Regions from separate parts of the Shewanella sp. 10N.261.52.F9 genome, predicted to be linked through region 1. Evidence: predicted binding sites of a transcription regulator. Region 1 holds the regulator's gene; each other region holds the start of a gene.
The links. Region 1 encodes ArgR, which controls arginine synthesis, uptake and breakdown. Its sites were predicted from a motif close to ANTGAATANNTATTCANT; they were not measured.

Region 1 (5,004 bases):
TACCATCGGTAAGAGCGAATAAAGTGTGGTCACGACCGATACCAACATTAACACCAGCGTGGAATTTAGTACCACGTTGACGAACGATGATGTTACCAGCTAGAACTGATTCACCGCCGAAGCGCTTTACACCAAGACGTTTACTTTCTGAATCGCGGCCGTTACGAGTAGAACCGCCAGCTTTTTTATGTGCCATGAGTTATTCTCCTAATTAAGCGTTGATAGCTGTAATTTTAACTTCGGTGAACCACTGACGGTGGCCCATTTTCTTATCGTGGTGCTTACGACGACGGAACTTAACAATAGTTACCTTGTCTGCACGGCCGTGGCTGATTACTTCAGCAACAACCTTACCACCTTCAACTAAAGGTGCACCTACGTGTACAGTTTCACCATCAGCAACCAAAAGAACTTGGTCAAATTCGATAGTTTCGCCTGTAGCAACTTCTAATTTCTCTAAACGAACTGTATGGCCGGCTTCAACGCGATGTTGCTTGCCGCCACTTTGAAAAACAGCGTACATAGCTATTTTACTCCGATATTCTAACACGCCGCTCAAAACATATTAGTTTGATGCAGGGGTGCTATAAAAGCTTTAATGACAATGGTCGCGGAGTTTACGCTAAGAACTGGCAGCTGACAAGTCTTAATTAACATAGAATAAAAAAAGACCCAAATAACTCTCACAATTACTTACAACTACTGTCTTGTACCGTAAATTTAGGTAGAATCCATTTATTATAACATTTAAGCCTTAATTGAGCTGCAATGTTAATCTGCAGCCAACAAAGAACTAGAGCCTACTTATGGATTTAAACGCCATTCGTCAATTGACTGATAGCGATATGCAAGCTGTCAATCAACTGATCTATAAACAACTAGAATCAGATGTTGCCCTAATTAATCAACTTGGGTTCTACATTATCAACGGTGGCGGTAAACGCTTGCGACCTCTGCTATCTATTCTAGCAGCACGCGCCATTGACTATAAAGGGGATTCTCACCTTAAATTAGCAGCAATTATTGAATTTATTCATACAGCGTCACTTTTACACGATGATGTGGTTGATGAATCAATGTTGCGAAGAGGCAGAGAAACCGCCAATGCATTGTTTGGTAACAGTGCAAGCGTATTAGTGGGTGACTTCTTATATACCCGTTCATTCCAAATGATGACAGAACTACGCAGCTTAGACGTTTTGGAAATTCTTGCAGACGCAACCAACGTGCTCGCTGAAGGTGAAGTCCTACAATTAATGAATTGTAACGACCCTGACACCACTGAAGACAGCTATATGCGGGTTATCTATTGTAAGACAGCTAAACTATTTGAAGCGGCAACACGTCTTGCAGGATTACTTGCAGACAGCCCTATCGAAGTACAGACCGCACTGGCTGATTATGGTAAATACTTGGGCACAGCTTTCCAGTTAACCGATGACCTCCTCGACTACACTGCAGAAACAGAAGAGCTTGGTAAGAATATCGGCGACGACCTTGCAGAAGGTAAGCCTACCCTGCCACTTATCTTTGCAATGGCAAACGGTAACGATACTGAAAAAGCGCTTATCCGCGAAGCCATCGAAAAAGGTGACGGCACTGAGCATATAGAAGTCATTCTTGCAGCTCTTAAAAACTGCGGAGCATTAGAGTACACAGAGCAACGTGCAATTGAAGAATCAGAAAAGGCCATTGCAGCCCTGTCAATTATTCCTGATTCTGATTATAAAACAGCACTTATCTCTTTGGCGAAGATTGCGACTCAACGTAGCAATTAATCTGCTAGATTAAATCAAAAAAGGGAGCCTAATGGCTCCCTTTTAAATTGTGGCAAATTAACCACAACTCAACATTAACTACTTAACGAATTCAATACCTAGCTGGATATCAGCTTGAAGCGTATCTAGCATTGCATCACGAGCTGATGCTTCAAATGCACTCACTTCGCCGTAAGCTAATACTTCTTCTACGCCATTTTTACCTAGTACAACAGGTTGTGCGAAGAATTCAGCATGTTCACTACCACCGTCAACGTAAGCGCACTCAACAACGTTTGCTTCACCTTGCAAGCCACGAACCAAAGACAGACCAAAACGACATGCAGCTTGCCCCATAGATAGAGTCGCGCTACCGCCACCGGCTTTAGCTTCAACAACTTCTGTCCCCGCATTCTGGATACGAGTCGTCAATGCAGCAACTTCTGCGTCAGTAAAGCTTACGCCTTCGACTTGAGAAAGTAGCGGCAAGATAGTCACACCGCTGTGACCACCAATAACAGGTACTTTAACATCAGCAACGTTCAAACCTTTAGCTTCAGCAACAAAGGTTTCAGAACGAATCACATCAAGAGTCGTGACACCGAATAAACGGTTTTTGTCATAAACACCTGCTTTTTTAAGCACTTCAGCAGCAATCGCTACCGTTGTGTTTACAGGGTTCGTAATAATACCGATCAGTGCCTTAGGGCTAGTCGCAGCACACTTTTCAACAAGGTTACGTACGATACCAGCATTAATATTAAATAGATCTGAGCGGTCCATGCCAGGTTTACGCGCAACACCTGCAGAGATAAGCACAACATCAGCACCTTCTAGTGCAGCAGTAGGATCTTCACCAGCAAAACCTTTCACTTCAACTGCCGTTGGGATGTGGCTAAGGTCTACCGCTACGCCAGGTGTAACTGGTGCGATATCGTATAGCGACAATTTAGAACCCGCAGGTAATTGAGTTTTTAACAGTAGGGCAAGCGCCTGGCCAATGCCACCAGCAGCTCCAAGTACAGCAACTTTCATAATTATCTCCGTCAATTCTCGGATTTTTGTGATTTAGATCTGTTTTTCCAATGCCGCAACAGTACTGGATTCACAATTAAATTTCAATTATCCCTTAGTCGTGTTCAATATAATCTAGAACCCTAATATAAAATGGAAATTGTAAAACCGAGTGGCTATAAGACCTGCAGCCCATTTTGACCTGTAGTTTAGCAGTTAAAAAATTAGAACAATCATTCTAACTTATATACACCACAGCCCCAAACAAGACTTTTCAATGAATTTTTATTCAGAAAAACGAATAATATTTGACAAAAAAAGCGAAAATAATCATCATGAAGCAGATCTTATTGAATAAAGAATAATAAAATATGCAAGCAAGTAAAAACCAAGATGATTTAGTTAGAACCTTCAAATCTATTTTGAAAGAAGAGCGATTTGGCTCTCAAAGCGAAATTGTTATCGCCCTACAAGCAGAGGGTTTTAGCAACATAAACCAATCTAAAGTCTCGCGTATGCTAAGCAAGTTCGGAGCCGTAAGAACCCGTAATGCTAAGCAAGAGATGGTTTATTGCTTACCTGCTGAATTAGGCGTCCCAACAGCTGGGAGCCCATTAAAGAATTTAGTACTCGATGTTGATCACAACCAAGCCATGATTGTCGTCAGAACAAGCCCCGGTGCAGCACAGCTTATTGCTCGCTTACTTGATTCAATAGGCAAACCAGAAGGTATTTTAGGAACTATTGCTGGAGATGATACTATTTTCATCTGCCCTTCAAGCATTCACAACGTTGAAGACACTCTAGAAACGGTTAAGTCACTATTTAATTACGCTGACTAAAGTACAATGACTCGATTGTGGGTTTAGCTTACAAATGCCGCGCTCATTCAGCACGGCATTTTTGTTTTAGTTGTTATCTATCCAGTTAAATCAAGACGAAGTCCGAGTAATCAGGAGCATTTGATTTATAATCACCAATAGTCACAATGTCAGTGAAAGTCGCACGACTAAAGAATAAATGCCGCACAATTAATGAGTTACCAACTATAAACAGTTAACTTCTATTGATTAATATCTCGTCCATATACAAAGTCTTACTACCAGTGATGACTCTTGAAGCTCCATTAGCTTCTACATGCTAATTCAGACAGATTAACTACCCACTTGCCTAGAACGAAAGCAAACTCTTCGCCGCCGCCAAACAGGTTTAAGACGCTAAAATTGTTCTGTAGCCATCTTACTCAAAACAATCTTTATACAATATATTGCATAGGATCTTTTTTCTTAAGCCGCAATAGTGATAACCTTGAAGCACAGTATTGTGAGTCGAGGGTGGATGATGAACAAAAGCAAAATAATAAATATCAATGATATATGCTGGGAATCTTGGCAGCACGAAGAGCGATATGCCAGCGAACAAAAACATATAGGTGACACTGCAGGTGGTGAAAAAATTGGCGTTACTATGGAGCGCTTAGCACCAGGTAAGTCTTCATCTGTTGCCCATTACCATACTAAAGAAGAAGAGCATATCTATGCTATGCATGGTGAAGCGACTCTTTACATCGATGGTGAAGCTCACCCTTTTAGCCAAGGAGAGTATATTTGTTTCAATGCTGATACAGGGATCTCACATAATCTAGTCAATCATAGTGAGCAAGATTTCGTATTCCTTGTAGTAGGTAATAGAGACATACACGATGTTGTTGTGTACCCAGAAAATAACAAGGTTCTGGTAAAATCAGTCAATGAAGTTTATGCCAAACGCCCAACTAACTACTGGGATAAAGATGGCGTAGAAAACCAGTAATGACTCTTTCAAAGCTATAAAAAAACGCACTCTAGGTGCGTTTTTTAGTTTAACTCAATTGAATTAAGCGGTGATCATAAAATCTAAAGACGGCGCAAAGAATGAAGAGCCGGTTAACGCTTGTGTAAAGTGCATTAAATGATCATGGTTACCTTCACCGTCGCCGTGCACCATACTTTCAAGCATTTTTTCAAAGTTCACTGAATTGTGACAGATTGAAATAAACATCAATCCCTGCTCTTTAACTGATCCGTAAGGCATACTCTGCCTTAAAATCTCCATAGACTTACCGTCGCTATCTTTTAAATTAACGCGCTTAATATGGCTAGTCAGCGGCTTATCTGCTGAGGCATATTCAATATTGTCAGCTTTAGTTCGGCCAATAACATCTTCTTGTTTCTTAACCGGTAAGCGATTCCAC
Region 2 (5,004 bases), on a different contig from region 1:
GCGATCAATAAGGATAACCCAATAGACTGCGCACTTTGTGCAGGCCGCGATTTAAGAAAAGCAGTAAATCGTATAGGTGATCACCGAGCTTTGCATAAGCGCGACCAATACAGACCTCTGAGTCAAATTGATCACCGTGCAACATCAGTCATTTGTGGCCGTTTACCCCGCAATGTATATATTCATTAAAGATGGATAAATCCCACAAGTGAAAGCCGCTATAGGGCTTTAATACTTCGTCGTGGTTACCAGGAATATAAACCACTTTTACGCCATCACGAGCCATTTTTAGAAACTGTTGCAGCACTTTATTATGAGACTCAGGCCAGTAAACACGACGCTTGAGCGCCCATACATCAAAGATGTCACCAACGAGGTATAAAGATTCGGTTTCAAGTTGTTGTAGAAACTGCAATAGATACTCTGCTTTACAGTCTTTGCTACCTAAATGTACATCGGACAACCAGATAGCGTTAACGCAAATCGATGCTATATCTGAGTTGATAGGGCTAACGGAATTAGTGCATGAAAAGCGCGATTTTTCGTGTGGCTGCTTGCTCATAGACTTGCCATATCAGGGGGGGGATGGCGCTAGCGTAAAAGAGCTTGTTGACGGCAAGATGAACGATTTGTGGCAGCTTTATGACGTGCTGCAACTAAGTTGATTCTAACAGCTATAAACCTCTGCTTGGCTTAGACATAAAAAAAGGAGCGATTATTCGCTCCTTATTTAATCAATTTTGCTTAGAAAATTAAGTGAGCAACACCTGCGATAACAGGCAGTGTTACTAGTGTTCTGAGAATGAATACTACGAATAGCTCTAAGAAATTAACTGGGATTTTACTACCAATTAGAAGTGCACCTACTTCACTCATATAGATAAGCTGAGTAACAGACAAGGTCGCAATGATAAAGCGGGTCATATCTGACTCGATAGAGCTGGCTAAAATTGCAGGAATAAACATGTCAGCAAAGCCAACCATAATGGTTTTTGATGCCGCTGCCGCTTCTGGAACTTGTAATAGCTCTAGTAAAGGAATAAAAGGCATACCCAAGTATTCAAAGATTGGAGTAAATTCAGCAATCATTAGCGCGATAGTACCGATACCCATAACCACAGGGATCACGCCAAAAATCATATCTACGACGTTCTTAACACCATCGATAAGAGTGTGCTTGATGCCGCCTGCTGCAGAAGCTTTATTTAGTGCTTGATGCATACCCCAAGAAAATACGTTGTAACCGGCAGGGATCATTTCATCATCTGCATGGCGTGGCGTTTCATCAACATAGATATCTTTTTTCCACGATAGTGGAGGTAGTTTAGGTACAACAATCGCAGCCACAAAACCGGCAAGACAAACAGTTAGATAAAAAGGTACAAACAAATGCTCTAGCTTAACTTGTGAGATCACAACTAATGAGAAAGTGATTGATACAGCAGAGAAGGTGGTACCAATAACAGCAGCTTCTCTTTGAGTATAAAAGCGAGCTTCATATTGCTTGCTCGTCATTAAAATACCCACGCTACCATCACCTAACCAAGATGCCATACAGTCAATTGCACTGCGACCGGGTAAGTTAAAGATAGGGCGCATTACTTTAGTCAGCATAGTTCCAAGTAGTTCTAGCAAACCGAAGTTAAGTAGCAACGGCAGTAACATACCCGCAAATAGGAATACTGAGAACAATACCGGCAATAGATCATTTAGGACTAAAGCGCCTGTGCCGCCAGAGCGAATAGCTTCTGGCCCAACATTGAAAAAGGTCAATGTAATAAAAATGGCGCCAAGTACACGTACGATCAACCAAATTGGGCTGACGTTAAATAGCGAGTTTAAAAATCGTTGCTCAACAATAAACTGAGGCTTAAGTACCTTAGTAAGTAATGAAGCAATAGCGGTGAAAATAACAATCGCAGTTACCACGCCAACTAACACATCACTTAACAGGTTTTGTAAGCCCTTAGAGATGATAGCAATTGGAATTGTAATGGCATCATTATAGTTAATCGGCATCATAAATAGCATTAAGCCAATGAGTGATGGCACGATAAACGTGAGTATTGTTTTCATGTTGTGGGTTTTTTGTTCTGACACTTTTATTTACACCCTAAATAACGAGTTTTGCTTTATGACAATAAACTGGTGCTTATGCATAAACAGATAAATTATTGAATATCCATTCAACTGTTAGTCAGCGATATATTCGCCTTAAAATATCTAAGCAATATTATTACGATTCTTAACTAGTGTAATTCACTACGGTCGAATAGTTATTAGCTCAATATGATTATTTATATTGTATCGGAAGTTTGCAAAAAAGCACAAAACTTTTTTGTGGTTAAATCTTTTTAAAACAAATGTTTATTAATGTTGCGCTTCGGTTGCTTTCTTGTGGTTTGTTTTGGCCGTCAACTTTAGATTGTGACGGCCACTTGAGGATTTAAAGAAGAATTAACTAAATGTTTTTCTCAGAGATTTTGCTTTTTCGGCGTTGAACTTTAACTCCTTCACCGAAGCCTCGACTAAGTTAACCGCGCATAGGTTTTCACTCGACGCTTGACTAATGTGACTGATATTTTGGTTTATTTCACTGACGACTAAGGTTTGTTGTTCAGCCGCTACGGCATTTTGTAACGCTAATTGTTGGATTTCTTTCATTGATTGGTAGATGTTGTCGACCATTCGAGCGGATAGTTCAGCATCTTGGCTGCATAATAATGCTTTAGATTTGCTGTTATCCATCTGTTTTGACCATTCGGTCAACATGGCGAACATTTTATCGACACTTTTCGATATGCTGGTTGTTGATTGTTGAGTTCGGCTAGAGAGCGCTCTCACTTCATCGGCAACGACTGCAAAACCTCGTCCTTGCTCACCTGCGCGAGCAGCTTCTATTGCGGCATTTAGGGCTAGCAAGTTAGTCTGTTCTGCGATGGAGTCTATTTCTGACATGGCACTAGCAACTTCCTCTGCTTCCTTATTTAATAGGTGTGCATTGGCGGCTGCGTCAGCAACAGAGTCTGATAACTGGTTAATGCTGAGGGCATTTTGCTGCATCTTTTCACGGCTGTCGTGGCAAACTTGATAGGTCTGTTGCACGCTGTCTGATGTCGACTGAGTATTTTTAGCGACATCATTAATGGTGGCCCCCATCTCTTCGGTGGCACTGGCAATTTGTTCAATCTGCTGATTTTCAATATCTAAACCTACATGGGTTTGCTCTGCTGCGGCAATAAGTTGGCTGGCAATGTCTTCTATATGCTCGGCGTTGTCTTGTGAGCGCCCAAGTACACCTTGAAGTTTGGCATCTTTCATCATTAACTGAAAATCGAGCAATGAAGAAGTATCACGACCACAGTAAATAAAGCGGCTAATTGAGTCATAGTCTTGCTTCATTTTCATTAGTCGTGCTGGAACTCTAAAGGCCTCATCGTAAAAAATCGCTAAATTGACCAACATTAAGACGACACCTGCGACAATGACTCCCCAGCCCCAAAATGCTCCAGCTGCTAATAAACCTGCGCTAGCGCAAATCGCGGATAAGACTCTTTTATTAGCTAGGCTGATAGGGTCATCAACTCGCTTACCTTGATTTAGGCGTTGATATATCAGTGATGCTTGGTTGATTAAATGGGAGCTTGCTTGCATGCGCACGGATTGGTAACCGACAAGCTGTCCTTTATCAAATAAGGGGGAAACAAACGCATCAACCCAATAATGTTTACCATCTTTACAGCGATTTTTAACAACACCACGCCAAGATTGCCCAAGTTCTAGTTTTGACCACATCTCTTTAAAAGCAGCTTTGGGCATATCAGGGTGGCGTACCATATTATGGTGGCTCCCCATGAGTTCGGCTTCGCTATAACCTGATACTTCAACAAAACGTTGATTGACATAGGTGATCACACCGCGCCTATCGGTCGTCGATATAAGCTGGTCATTTGCTGTTAACTTTACTTCCTGGTTGATTAACCTTGCTGGCTGAATTGTCATTATTAGTCCCTGTGACAGCAAAAGCATTGTTTAATCATTACAATGCATTAACACAAGGCGTTAGAATATATTATTAATACAAACGTTTAAAATTTTTGAAGCGTTTTTTTAATCAAGTTACTGGATAACAAAGTTTACTGACTTTTTTACAGCGTTTTTTGGGATTATTGTCTATTTAGTCTATGATTTTTAGATTGTTTTTGTGTGGATTGTTATAAATTACTTGAATTAGTTATCGGTAAACTATAGAAATAACAGATAGGCAACGTAAAAGTGGCTTAAGTGTTTCTTAAAACTCTGAGCCAGCGCTCGTTACTTTAAGACAATTCACGATACATTAATTAGTGTTAATGAAAGAGTAAATAGGAAACTATGCTGGTTCAGAAATACAATAAAGTTTCAAGGTTAGCATTTAGGTTTGGCATGCTTGGCATATTCGGTCAGGTGCTCGGTCTAGCCTTATCAATAGCGCTGTTCGAGCAGTTTGACGGCAGTGGCTTTAACTTCTTGAACCATACGTTAAGTGAGCTAGGTAACTACGGGCACTCGCAATATGCTGTGGTTATGAATGGCGGATTGTTTTTTGGCAGCCTTTGTGTAGTGCTTTTTTGCTTATTGAGCTTACAACTCGGTGAATCTTCATGGCGTTTCCCTTTTTACATTAGCCTTGGCTTAAGTTATTTTTCTTTCGCTGCCATGGGCCTTTTTCCGATAAATGTTTATCACTTGCATGTCATTGCGATTAAGTATTTCTTTGTTTTTGCTTGCTGCAGTTTGTTATTTTATGGCTGCTTTTTAGTAGCAGACAGAGAGGTTCGTTTTAGCCTAGGTAGTAAAATAAGCGGATTATTGGCTTTGATTATAATGAGTGCGTTTTTGTTTTTACCTTGGTTAGAGCTAGGCTTTACTGAGGGGAATGAAGCTTTTTATAACGAGATGTTAGTTAAATCCTCGCGCCCAGAATTATGGTGGCCAGCGGTTATAATGTGGGCCGGCTTAGCC
Region 3 (5,004 bases), on a different contig from region 1:
GCGATAGTCTGGGTGTACCACCAAACAAGCAAACTCGCCGGCGTTATCTTCTTCAAACGGGTAAAAAGCGGCGCAGCCAATAACTAAACTGTCGCGTTCAATCAGCATAAACTGTTCGATTTCCATCTCTAGTTGTTCACGAGAACGTCTAACTAAAATGCCTTTTTGCTCTAATGGACGGATCAAATCCAATATGCCACCAATATCGCGGATTGATGCTCTACGCAAACGCTCAGCACTTTCGGTAACAATCTGGGTACCAATACCATCACGAGAGAAGAGTTCCTGTAGCAGTGCACCGTCATCAAGATAACTGACAAAGTGACAACGACTTACCCCATTGCGGCAAGCATCAATACTCGCCTGCAAAAATGCTTTAGTGCCCACACAAAACGGCGTCACTTCAGGTAAATCATTAAGAATTTTTTGTGCATCCGTTGGCATCAACTCAGCAAGAACCTGCCCTGTGCTATCTAAAATACCTTTCTGCGAGCTAAACCCTATCATCTTGTCAGCTTTAAGCTTTATCGCAATTTGGGTAGCCACTTCCTCTGCCGTAAGGTTGAAGCTCTCACCAGTCACTGACGCGGCCACAGGGCCTAATAATACAATACCGCTATTGTCTAACTGACGCTTCAAGCCTTGACTGTCAATTCGACGTACCTTGCCAGTCAGGCAGTAATCAACGCCATCTTCCACCCCTAAGGGTTGGGCAATAACGAAATTACCACTGACAACATTGATTTGCGCGCCCTGCATAGGGGTATTACTTAAGCTCATTGATAAACGCGCAGTAATATCAAGGTGCAACCCACCAACAACTTGCTTAATCACTCGCAGAGACTCTTCTTCGGTGATCCTCACGCCATTGTAATATTCGGCTGGCAGACTGTGCTCAGCTAACGCTTGGTCTATTTGCGGTCTCGCGCCATGAACCAATACAATTTTGATCCCTAGGCTATGCAGCAAAGCGATGTCGTTAATGATCGAGCGAAACTGTTGCTGCGCCAAGGCTTCTCCGCCAAGCATAACAACAAAAGTCTTGCCTCTATGGGCATTAACATAGGAAGCAGAATGACGAAATCCATCAACAAGTTCAGTGGTTCGCACGTTAACATCACCTTTAAAATAGAGAGAAAGATACCCGAAGCGCCATACTTGATGATGAGCTCAGTTACACCTAAAGATGATAGTGCATTTATATTCAATAAAAAAGCATTAATTTTCAACTCGAATTATTAATTAACATACAAAGTTATTGTTAAAAAAGCCTAATAACAGACCTTACTACTCCCCCTACAACGCCACTAAATATGCATTTAAACCAGTAGATATAGCAGAATACAAAAGCTATTCACTATTGATAACAGTGGGTCTAGCTAGTAAGTAGTAATCATAATTAGCCAAGTGAAAGCAGTGAATGGTTAAGCAAAAGAGAGTATTAACGGCAAAGATGAAGTATAACGATACAAAAGCAAGGTAAAAAATGTAGATTGGACACTGGGTAAAATGACGCTTGTGGGCAAATTTCAGGCAAAAAAAAGCCTCTATAAATAGAGGCTTTTTCCAAGATGCTTAAACAAGTAATTACTTGATTTTAGCTTCTTTGTACATAACGTGCTGACGAACAACTGGATCAAATTTCTTGATTTCCATTTTTTCAGGCATGTTACGTTTGTTTTTTTCAGTCGTGTAGAAGTGACCAGTGTTAGCGCTAGAAACTAGCTTGATCTTCTCACGATTACCTTTAGCTTTAGCCATGGTTTATTACACCTTCTCGCCGCGGGCACGAAGTTCAGCAATAACAACTTCAATACCTTTCTTATCGATGATACGCATACCTTTAGTAGATATACGTAGCTGTACGAAACGCTTCTCGTCTTCTAACCAGAAACGGTGGTTCTGTAGGTTAGGTAAAAAACGACGACGCGTAGCATTCTTCGCGTGCGAACGGTTGTTACCAACCATTGGTCGCTTGCCAGTTACTTGGCATACTCTTGACATGTCAATCTCTCCAAAACAATATTTAACGCTCGAGCATTAATGCACCTCGAACACGGCCGTCGCCTGAGGCACACAACAGAGGGCGCATTTTATACAGGATCTAAAATCAAAGATCAAGGAATAGATTAATCCATCCATCCCCTTTCAGCGAAAGAAACTATCTCTCGATCGCCCACAACCATGTGATCCAGTAAGGAAACATCAATAGTTTGAAGGGCTTGTTTCAATCGCTCAGTAATTCGTCTATCGGCTGTACTTGGCTCTGCAATCCCTGAAGGATGATTGTGACACACGATCACAGCCGCAGCCTTTTTTTCAAGCACCAAGCTCACCACTTCTCGTGGATAAACTGACGCTGAATTGATTGTACCTCTAAATAACTCAACGAATTGAATTACTCGATGTTGGCTATCTAATAACAAAATAGCGAACACTTCATAGGCACGATCAGACAATTGTCTCATTAAATAGTCCCGAGTTAAATCAGGATCAGACAAAATTTTACCTCTTTTTAGATTTTCTTGCGAAATTCGTGCGCCTAATTCCACTGCAGCCTGCATTTGAGCAAATTTTACCGGGCCAATTCCATCTAATCGACAAACTTGTGCTTGAGAAGCGCTAAGCAAGCTTCTAAGGCCACCAAACTCATTAATCATCAACTTGGCCAACTCAACTGCACTTAAGCCTTTTAAACCCACCCTAAGCAACACTGCCAATAATTCAGCATCTGATAATTGTTTTACACCACAAGATAATAATTTTTCTCGCGGTGCCTCACCATCCGGCCAATCCTTTATCGCCATAACAACCTCCCTGTTGTTTCTGTTCTTTGAGTATGGTCTAGATTTTCTGAAGTTGTTCATCACCATTTAGAGGTTTGTGATATCTTAGGCCAACTTCTGCTGTGCGACCGCAAGCTTGGTCCACAAAGTGATTATCAAAAAGAGTTAACTATGGGTCTCACTAACAAAAAAGTACTACTTGGAATTGGTGGCGGTATTGCCGCATACAAATCAGCTGATCTAGTACGTAAATTAAAAGAACGCGGCGCTGACGTGCGTGTTGTTATGAGTCAAAGTGCGCAGGAATTTATTACCCCGCTCACTCTGCAGGCGCTATCTGGCTACCCAGTTGCTACCGACTTACTCGACCCAACTGCTGAAGCATCAATGGGTCACATCGAGCTAGCAAGATGGGCAGACTTAGTCATTATCGCACCAGCGACAGCTAATCTAATTGCTCGCGTTAATGCCGGCATGGCAGACGAGTTAATCACTACCACATGTTTGGCTACCGAGGCACCTGTAGTACTTTGCCCAGCAATGAACCAGCAGATGTATCGCAACGCCGCCACTCAAGCTAACTTAAAACAAGTCGGCAAGCGCGGCATCCATATTTGGGGCCCAGATTCCGGCTCACAAGCTTGCGGTGAAGTAGGCCCTGGCAGAATGCTTGAACCTGTAGCGATTGCAGAAAAAGCCGTTGAATTCTTTGGTCCTAAACTTCTGCAAGGCATGTCGGTACTGCTCACCGCGGGTCCAACGCGTGAAGCCATCGACCCGGTACGCTATATCTCTAACCACAGCTCAGGCAAAATGGGCTTTGCCCTTGCCAGAGCCGCAGCAGAAATGGGCGCAGAAGTCACACTTGTCGCCGGTCCTGTTAATCTAGCAACGCCAAATGGCGTGACACGCGTAAACGTTGAGTCTGCGCAGCAAATGTTAGATGCAGTTATGCCACAGGTTGAACAACATCAAATTTTCATTGGCTGCGCCGCAGTAGCCGATTATCGAATCGCTAAAGTCGCAGAAAGCAAAATTAAAAAATCAGCAGAGCAGATGCAACTTGCGCTAGTTCGAAATCCTGATATCTTAGCCAGCGTTGCCAGCCATGCTAACCGACCTTTTACCGTTGGATTTGCAGCTGAAACCAATGATGTAGAGCAATATGCTCGCGGAAAGTTGAGCCGTAAAAAGCTCGATATGATTGCCGCTAACGATGTATCGAATACCGACATTGGTTTTAATAGCGACGCGAATGCATTGAGCGTGTTTTGGAGCGACGGTAGTCAAGAGCTACCGGCAGTTGATAAAGACACGTTAGCAAAGCAATTGCTCACCCTAATAGCGAATAAAATAAAAAACTAATGAAGACACCAATCGAATTAAAAATCCTCGATTCACGGATTGGCACAGAGTTTCCGCTACCAGCTTACGCCACATCAGGCAGTGCGGGTATGGATCTTCGTGCCATTACCGATACCCAATTGACCATTGCGCCAGGTGAAACCGTTTTAATCCCAACAGGGATAGCGATTCACGTTGCCGACCCAAGTTTAGCGGCGATTATTTTACCACGTTCAGGGTTAGGGCATAAGCATGGCATTGTGTTAGGTAACCTAGTGGGGCTTATCGATTCGGACTATCAAGGTCCGCTAATGGTGTCTTGCTGGAACCGCGGTAGCGAGCCATTCACCATTGAGATTGGCGACAGACTCGCGCAGCTGGTTTTTGTGCCGGTTGTTCAGGCTGAATTTAAACTTGTCGACGAGTTTAACCAGTCAGATCGCGGCACAGGTGGATTTGGCCACTCAGGAACCAAATAACGATTAATGCGATAACCGTATAATCAATTTTAATGGATAGCATGGAGCTTCGTTTCCTTGCCGTCTCGCTCAGTAGTAATCGAGTGAAGGACAGATAAATGGCTGCAAGCCCAAAAATAAACCGTCGTGAGCATATCCTACAGTGCTTAGCGACCATGCTAGAAACAAGCCCAGGACAACGCATAACTACAGCCAAATTAGCCGCTGAAGTAGGCGTATCTGAAGCGGCACTTTACCGTCACTTTCCAAGTAAAGCTCGCATGTTTGAAGGGCTTATTGAGTTTATCGAAGAGTCGCTATTGTCGCGCATAAACTTAATCATGGATGAAGAAAAAGACACCATGAAGCGCTGCCAATTACTGCTGCAGCTATTGCTAGTATTTGCTGAACGTAAC
Region 4 (5,004 bases), on a different contig from region 1:
TAATCAATATTATTAATAGTTCGACATTTAGGCATCGTAGACCCAAGTCATCCGATGTACAGGTTACAGATATTAAGTTAGCGCTGAACTATATTGGTATTGAAAACCTGCAAGCGCTGATACCTTATTTTTGTTTGCGTAATTTAATGCCAAGTGGTCAAGCGCAAATGTTGTGGTTAAGCCGTAAATTATGGCGCTATGCCATTGTTACCGCTTTAGCTGCACAGGCACTGGCTAAGTTACACGATAAGCCTTCTGCTTTTATTTATAGCTGTAGTCTCATGAGCCAATTGGGAACCACTTGTGTCATAAGTCAGTGTGCAAAAGTATTTGATGATATGTGGAGAGCTTGGTTGAAGGAGGCGAGCGTAAGTCGTGATAAGGCGCTTTTTGATGCCGTTATGGCGACAGAATTTCCCGCTGCCGATGTCTATCAACAAGTATTAATCCACAGTCAGACACTCAATTGGCAATTACTTAGCTTGCTCGATTTTGAACAAAGCCGTCTAGCCAATACGTTTAAGGCGATTGATACCAGTTTAAAATATGCTGATCTTGATGAGGATTCAGCGTTGATTGAGCGAGCAAACTGCTACGCGAAAGTATATTTGCTCAAAGAGGTAGGTTGTATTACCACTGCCGAGTCTAGGCTTATGTTTGACTACTACCAAATAACTGAGCAAGAACAGATACGTTTGAGTGGCCAAAACTTCCGTAAGCTTACATTATTCTAACGCTAGCATTTTATTAACTTGGAGCTGAATAAGTCGTCAATGGAGTCTTGTAAAAGGCTTTAATACATTACTATGGCGGATTATATGTAGGGATATTGTTTCAAACCTTGATGATTTTTTCTCGCGATGCTGATTTTGTCAGCGAATATTTAATGTTTGTTGCTTGAGTTTATTGAAGCATTTTAGACGCTTTATGCAATATAGCTTTACCTAAAAATTATTAACTATTAGAACGATAAAATGATATACAAATTTACTTCCCTTTAGATGCTTATGTTTACAGTATTTCTAAGCTGAATTTTAGTTTTAAAGAACATTAAACTTTAAAAAAAACGTCATAAAAAAGCTAGTTAGTTATTCATTATGTTTGAATAACTAATGTAATTGACGGCTAGGTAACTTTTTTATGACTATTTATGCTCTAAGCCCCGCTATATCTGCTTTGTTAATTCTAAAACTCAAATCTTTATGCAGTGTTTACGCTTTATGCTTGCTTAAACCTTGTTAAAAACTGGTATTTTGATCACATTTTAGCTAATAATGTCCTCCTAGTTAGACAAACAATCGCCATGTCACCTATACAAAAACAAGACATAGAGCGAAATGCGACCAGCAAAAAGGTCGATTAAAGACAAAGGATGAGAAGGAATGAGCGTAAATATGAATCTTACACGTGCCCAATTTGATGAAGTTATGGTGCCTAACTATGCGCCTTCTGCAGTGATCCCTGTTCGTGGTGAAGGTAGTCGAGTTTGGGATCAAGAAGGTAAAGAGTACATCGACTTTGCAGGTGGTATTGCGGTTAACTGTTTAGGTCATTGTCATCCAGCTCTCGTTGGCGCACTTAAGACACAAGGTGAGAAGCTTTGGCATCTTGCTAACGTTATGACTAATGAGCCAGCACTAGAGCTTGCGACTAAATTAGTTGATGCGACATTTGCAGACCGTGTTTATTTTGCAAACTCAGGTGCTGAAGCAAACGAAGCGGCACTAAAGCTCGTTCGTCGTTATGCTATGGATAAGTTTGGTGCTGAAAAAGACCAAATTATTGCATTCGATAAAGCCTTTCACGGCCGTACATTCTTTACTGTTAGCGTAGGTGGTCAAGCCGCTTATTCTGACGGTTTTGGCCCTAAGCCACAGAGCATCACTCATGTTCCTTTCAATGATATCGCGGCACTAGAAGCTGTCTTTTCTGATAAAACTTGTGCAGTAATGATGGAACCACTGCAAGGTGAAGGCGGCATTATCGATGCAGACCCTGAATTCTTAAAAGCGGTACGTGCACTTTGTGATAAGCACAATGCACTATTGGTATTTGATGAAGTGCAAACTGGTGTAGGCCGTCTAGGTGAGCTTTATGCTTACATGCGTGGCGATGTAGTACCTGATGTACTTACTACAGCTAAAGCATTGGGTGGTGGATTCCCTATTGCTGCAATGCTTACCACTAAAGAGATTGCTGATCATCTTAAGATTGGTACTCATGGCTCTACCTACGGTGGTAACCCATTGGCTTGTGCTATCGGTAATGCGGTACTTGACGTTGTTAATACACCTGAAGTATTGAATGGCGTTAAACACCGTGAGCAGTTACTGCGCGACGGTCTGACTAAGATCAATGATAAGTACGATGTATTCTCTGAAATTCGTGGTCAAGGTCTATTGATTGGTGCCGTGGTTAATGAAAAATTCCAAGGACGTGCAAAAGAGTTTTTAGTTGCAGGCATTAACGAAGGCGTAATGAGCCTAGTTGCTGGCGCAAACGTTGTACGCTTTACACCTTCCCTAGTGATCCCTGAAGCCGATATCGCTGAAGGCCTAGCGCGTTTTGAACGTGCTGTTGCTAAAGTGGTTGCAGCCTAATAGGCAAACTGAGTGTTATCAGAGATAGCACTGCTTTTTTGTCTTTAGGATAGCTTGGCACATAGGTTGGTTTAATAATTCAACGAGTCAATGTGCCAGGTGATAGTGAGGAGACTCCTAGATGTTAGTTATACGTCCAATCCGATCGACCGACTTCGAAGCGCTGTACCAAATAGCGCAAGAGTCAGGCCACGGATTCACATCTCTACCAGTGAATGAAGAGCTACTTAGAAGTAAGATTGCTCGAGTAGAAGAATCGTTTACCAAGCAAGTTGATAAGCCGTTTGATGAAGGCTATTTGATGGTATTAGAAGATACTGAAACCGGTGAGGTTGTCGGCACTTGTGGTATTGAAGCTGCCGTTGGCATGGTTGACGCTTTTTATCATTATCGACTCGGTACTGAGGTTTATCATTCAGAGCAAATTGATGTTCGCAATGAGGTTGAAACCTTAACGCTATGTCATGACTACACTGGCGCTGCAGAACTTTGCACTCTGTTCTTACGTAGTAGTTACCGAAAAAATAATAATGGCCGCATGCTTTCGCGTAGCCGCTTCCTGTTTTTAGCCCAGCATGCACAGCGCTTTGGCGAAACAGTGATAGCTGAAATGCGAGGTGAAAGTGATGAGGAAGGTAATTCACCTTTCTATGGTTGGTTACAAGAGCACTTTTTAGGTATCGACTTTGTTAGAGCTGATTACTTATCGGGATTAAGCCAAAAAGCCTTTATGGCCGAGATGATGCCAAAAAATGCAGTTTATGTTTGTCTATTACCTAAAGAAGCGCAGAAGGTCATCGGTGAAGTACACGCCAATACCCGCCCAGCACTAAATCTATTGCAAGCAGAAGGCTTTAGATGCCGCGGCTATGTCGATATTTTTGATGCCGGTCCAACGGTTGAATGTCATCTAAACGATATCCGCTCTGTACGCGAAAGTCGTTTACTGACGGTGACCATAGGTGAAACACCAAGCGATGCCACAAGCTATATCGTTTCAAATACTCAACTTGCTAATTACCGTGCTACAGCTACAAATTTAGCTGTATTAGACGACAGTGATGACGTGATCTTAGATGCAGAAACCGCTGCAGGCCTGATGGTTGCAAATGGTGAGCAGATCCGCGTTTTGCCAATGTAGGAACAGAAAATGACACAATTTATTGAAGGAAAGTGGGTTGCCGGTTTAGGTCACGATGTGACATCAATTAACCCTGCTAACCAAGAAGTGATTTGGAATAGTAAGACTGCGACTCCTGAGCAAGTCTCTACAGCTGTTGATGCAGCGCGTAATGCACAGTTTGATTGGTTTATGTTGGGCTTTGAAGCTCGCTTAGCGATTGTTGAAGCTTATCGTGATCAACTTGAAGCAAATAAAGCTGAAATGGCTGAAGTGATTGCGCAAGAAACGGGTAAGCCACAATGGGAAACCGCTACTGAAGCGGGTGCGATGATCGGCAAAATTGGTTTGTCAGTAGCGGCTTATAATAAGCGTACTGGCACGACAGAGAACGATACGCCTGCTGGGCGCGCAGTACTGCGTCATAAGCCACACGGTGTGGTTGCTGTTTTTGGTCCGTATAACTTCCCTGGTCACCTACCAAATGGCCACATCGTCCCAGCATTACTTGCGGGTAACACCGTGGTATTTAAGCCATCAGAGTTGACGCCAAAAGTTGCCGAGCTAATGCTTAAACTTTGGGAAAAAGCGGGATTGCCTGCGGGTGTGATTAACCTAGTGCAAGGTGAAGTCGAAACAGGTAAGGCACTTGCTGCTCATCCTCAAATTGATGGTTTATTCTTTACTGGTAGCTCACGTACCGGTCATATCTTGCATCAGCAATATGCGGGCGATCCAGGTAAGATTTTAGCGCTAGAAATGGGCGGTAATAACCCTCTCATCATTAAAGATGTTGCTGATACTAAAGCTGCTGTACATGACATTATTCAATCTGCTTACATCTCAGCCGGCCAGCGTTGTACGTGTGCCCGCCGCCTCTATGTAGAAAAAGGTGCAGCAGGTGATGCATTAATTGAGCAATTAGTTGCTGCTGTAAAGCAAATTCAAGTGGGTCCATGGAACGCGCAGCCACAGCCATTTATGGGATCAATGATTTCAGAGACTGCCGCTAAAGGCATGGTTGCAGCGCAGCGTAACTTAGTTAACCTAGGCGGCAATGTGTTAGTTGAGTTAACTCACATGGAAGCGGGGACAGGTTTGGTTTCTCCTGGTCTAGTCGATGTCACTGATGTGATTGAATTGCCAGATGAAGAATACTTTGGTCCATTACTGCAAGTCGTGCGTTACAGCGATTTTGATCAAGCTATTAAGCTTGCTAACGCAACGCGCTACGGTTTATCTGCAGGTATTTTGGCCGATAGCCGCGAAGACTATGATTATTTC

Region 2: AB4298_RS15645 (YjiH family protein) is a predicted target of ArgR. The motif match lies at 2,174-2,191, and genes of this name have one in related genera.
Region 3: argA (amino-acid N-acetyltransferase) is a predicted target of ArgR. The motif match lies at 1,192-1,209, and genes of this name have one in related genera.
Region 4: AB4298_RS20315 (aspartate aminotransferase family protein) is a predicted target of ArgR. The motif match lies at 1,140-1,157, and genes of this name have one in related genera.

What each region holds. Positions count from the first base shown of each region.
Region 1 is NZ_JBFRNX010000013.1:74,816-79,819, forward strand. It holds gene rpmA (50S ribosomal protein L27) at 1-196, opposite strand, end outside; gene rplU (50S ribosomal protein L21) at 212-523, opposite strand; gene ispB (octaprenyl diphosphate synthase) at 807-1,778, shown strand; gene mdh (malate dehydrogenase) at 1,857-2,792, opposite strand; gene argR (transcriptional regulator ArgR) at 3,143-3,613, shown strand; gene AB4298_RS09420 (cupin domain-containing protein) at 4,110-4,583, shown strand; gene AB4298_RS09425 (Dyp-type peroxidase) at 4,647-5,004, opposite strand, start outside.
Region 2 is NZ_JBFRNX010000023.1:286,941-291,944, reverse strand. It holds gene AB4298_RS15650 (UDP-2,3-diacylglucosamine diphosphatase) at 149-562, opposite strand; gene AB4298_RS15645 (YjiH family protein) at 745-2,076, opposite strand; gene AB4298_RS15640 (methyl-accepting chemotaxis protein) at 2,458-4,002, opposite strand; gene AB4298_RS15635 (DUF998 domain-containing protein) at 4,426-5,004, shown strand, end outside.
Region 3 is NZ_JBFRNX010000008.1:38,343-43,346, forward strand. It holds gene argA (amino-acid N-acetyltransferase) at 1-1,110, opposite strand, end outside; gene rpmG (50S ribosomal protein L33) at 1,588-1,761, opposite strand; gene rpmB (50S ribosomal protein L28) at 1,768-2,004, opposite strand; gene radC (RadC family protein) at 2,130-2,807, opposite strand; gene coaBC (bifunctional phosphopantothenoylcysteine decarboxylase/phosphopantothenate--cysteine ligase CoaBC) at 2,958-4,151, shown strand; gene dut (dUTP diphosphatase) at 4,151-4,609, shown strand; gene slmA (nucleoid occlusion factor SlmA) at 4,708-5,004, shown strand, end outside.
Region 4 is NZ_JBFRNX010000036.1:32,177-37,180, forward strand. It holds gene AB4298_RS20310 (HDOD domain-containing protein) at 1-734, shown strand, start outside; gene AB4298_RS20315 (aspartate aminotransferase family protein) at 1,383-2,600, shown strand; gene astA (arginine N-succinyltransferase) at 2,722-3,741, shown strand; gene astD (succinylglutamate-semialdehyde dehydrogenase) at 3,751-5,004, shown strand, end outside.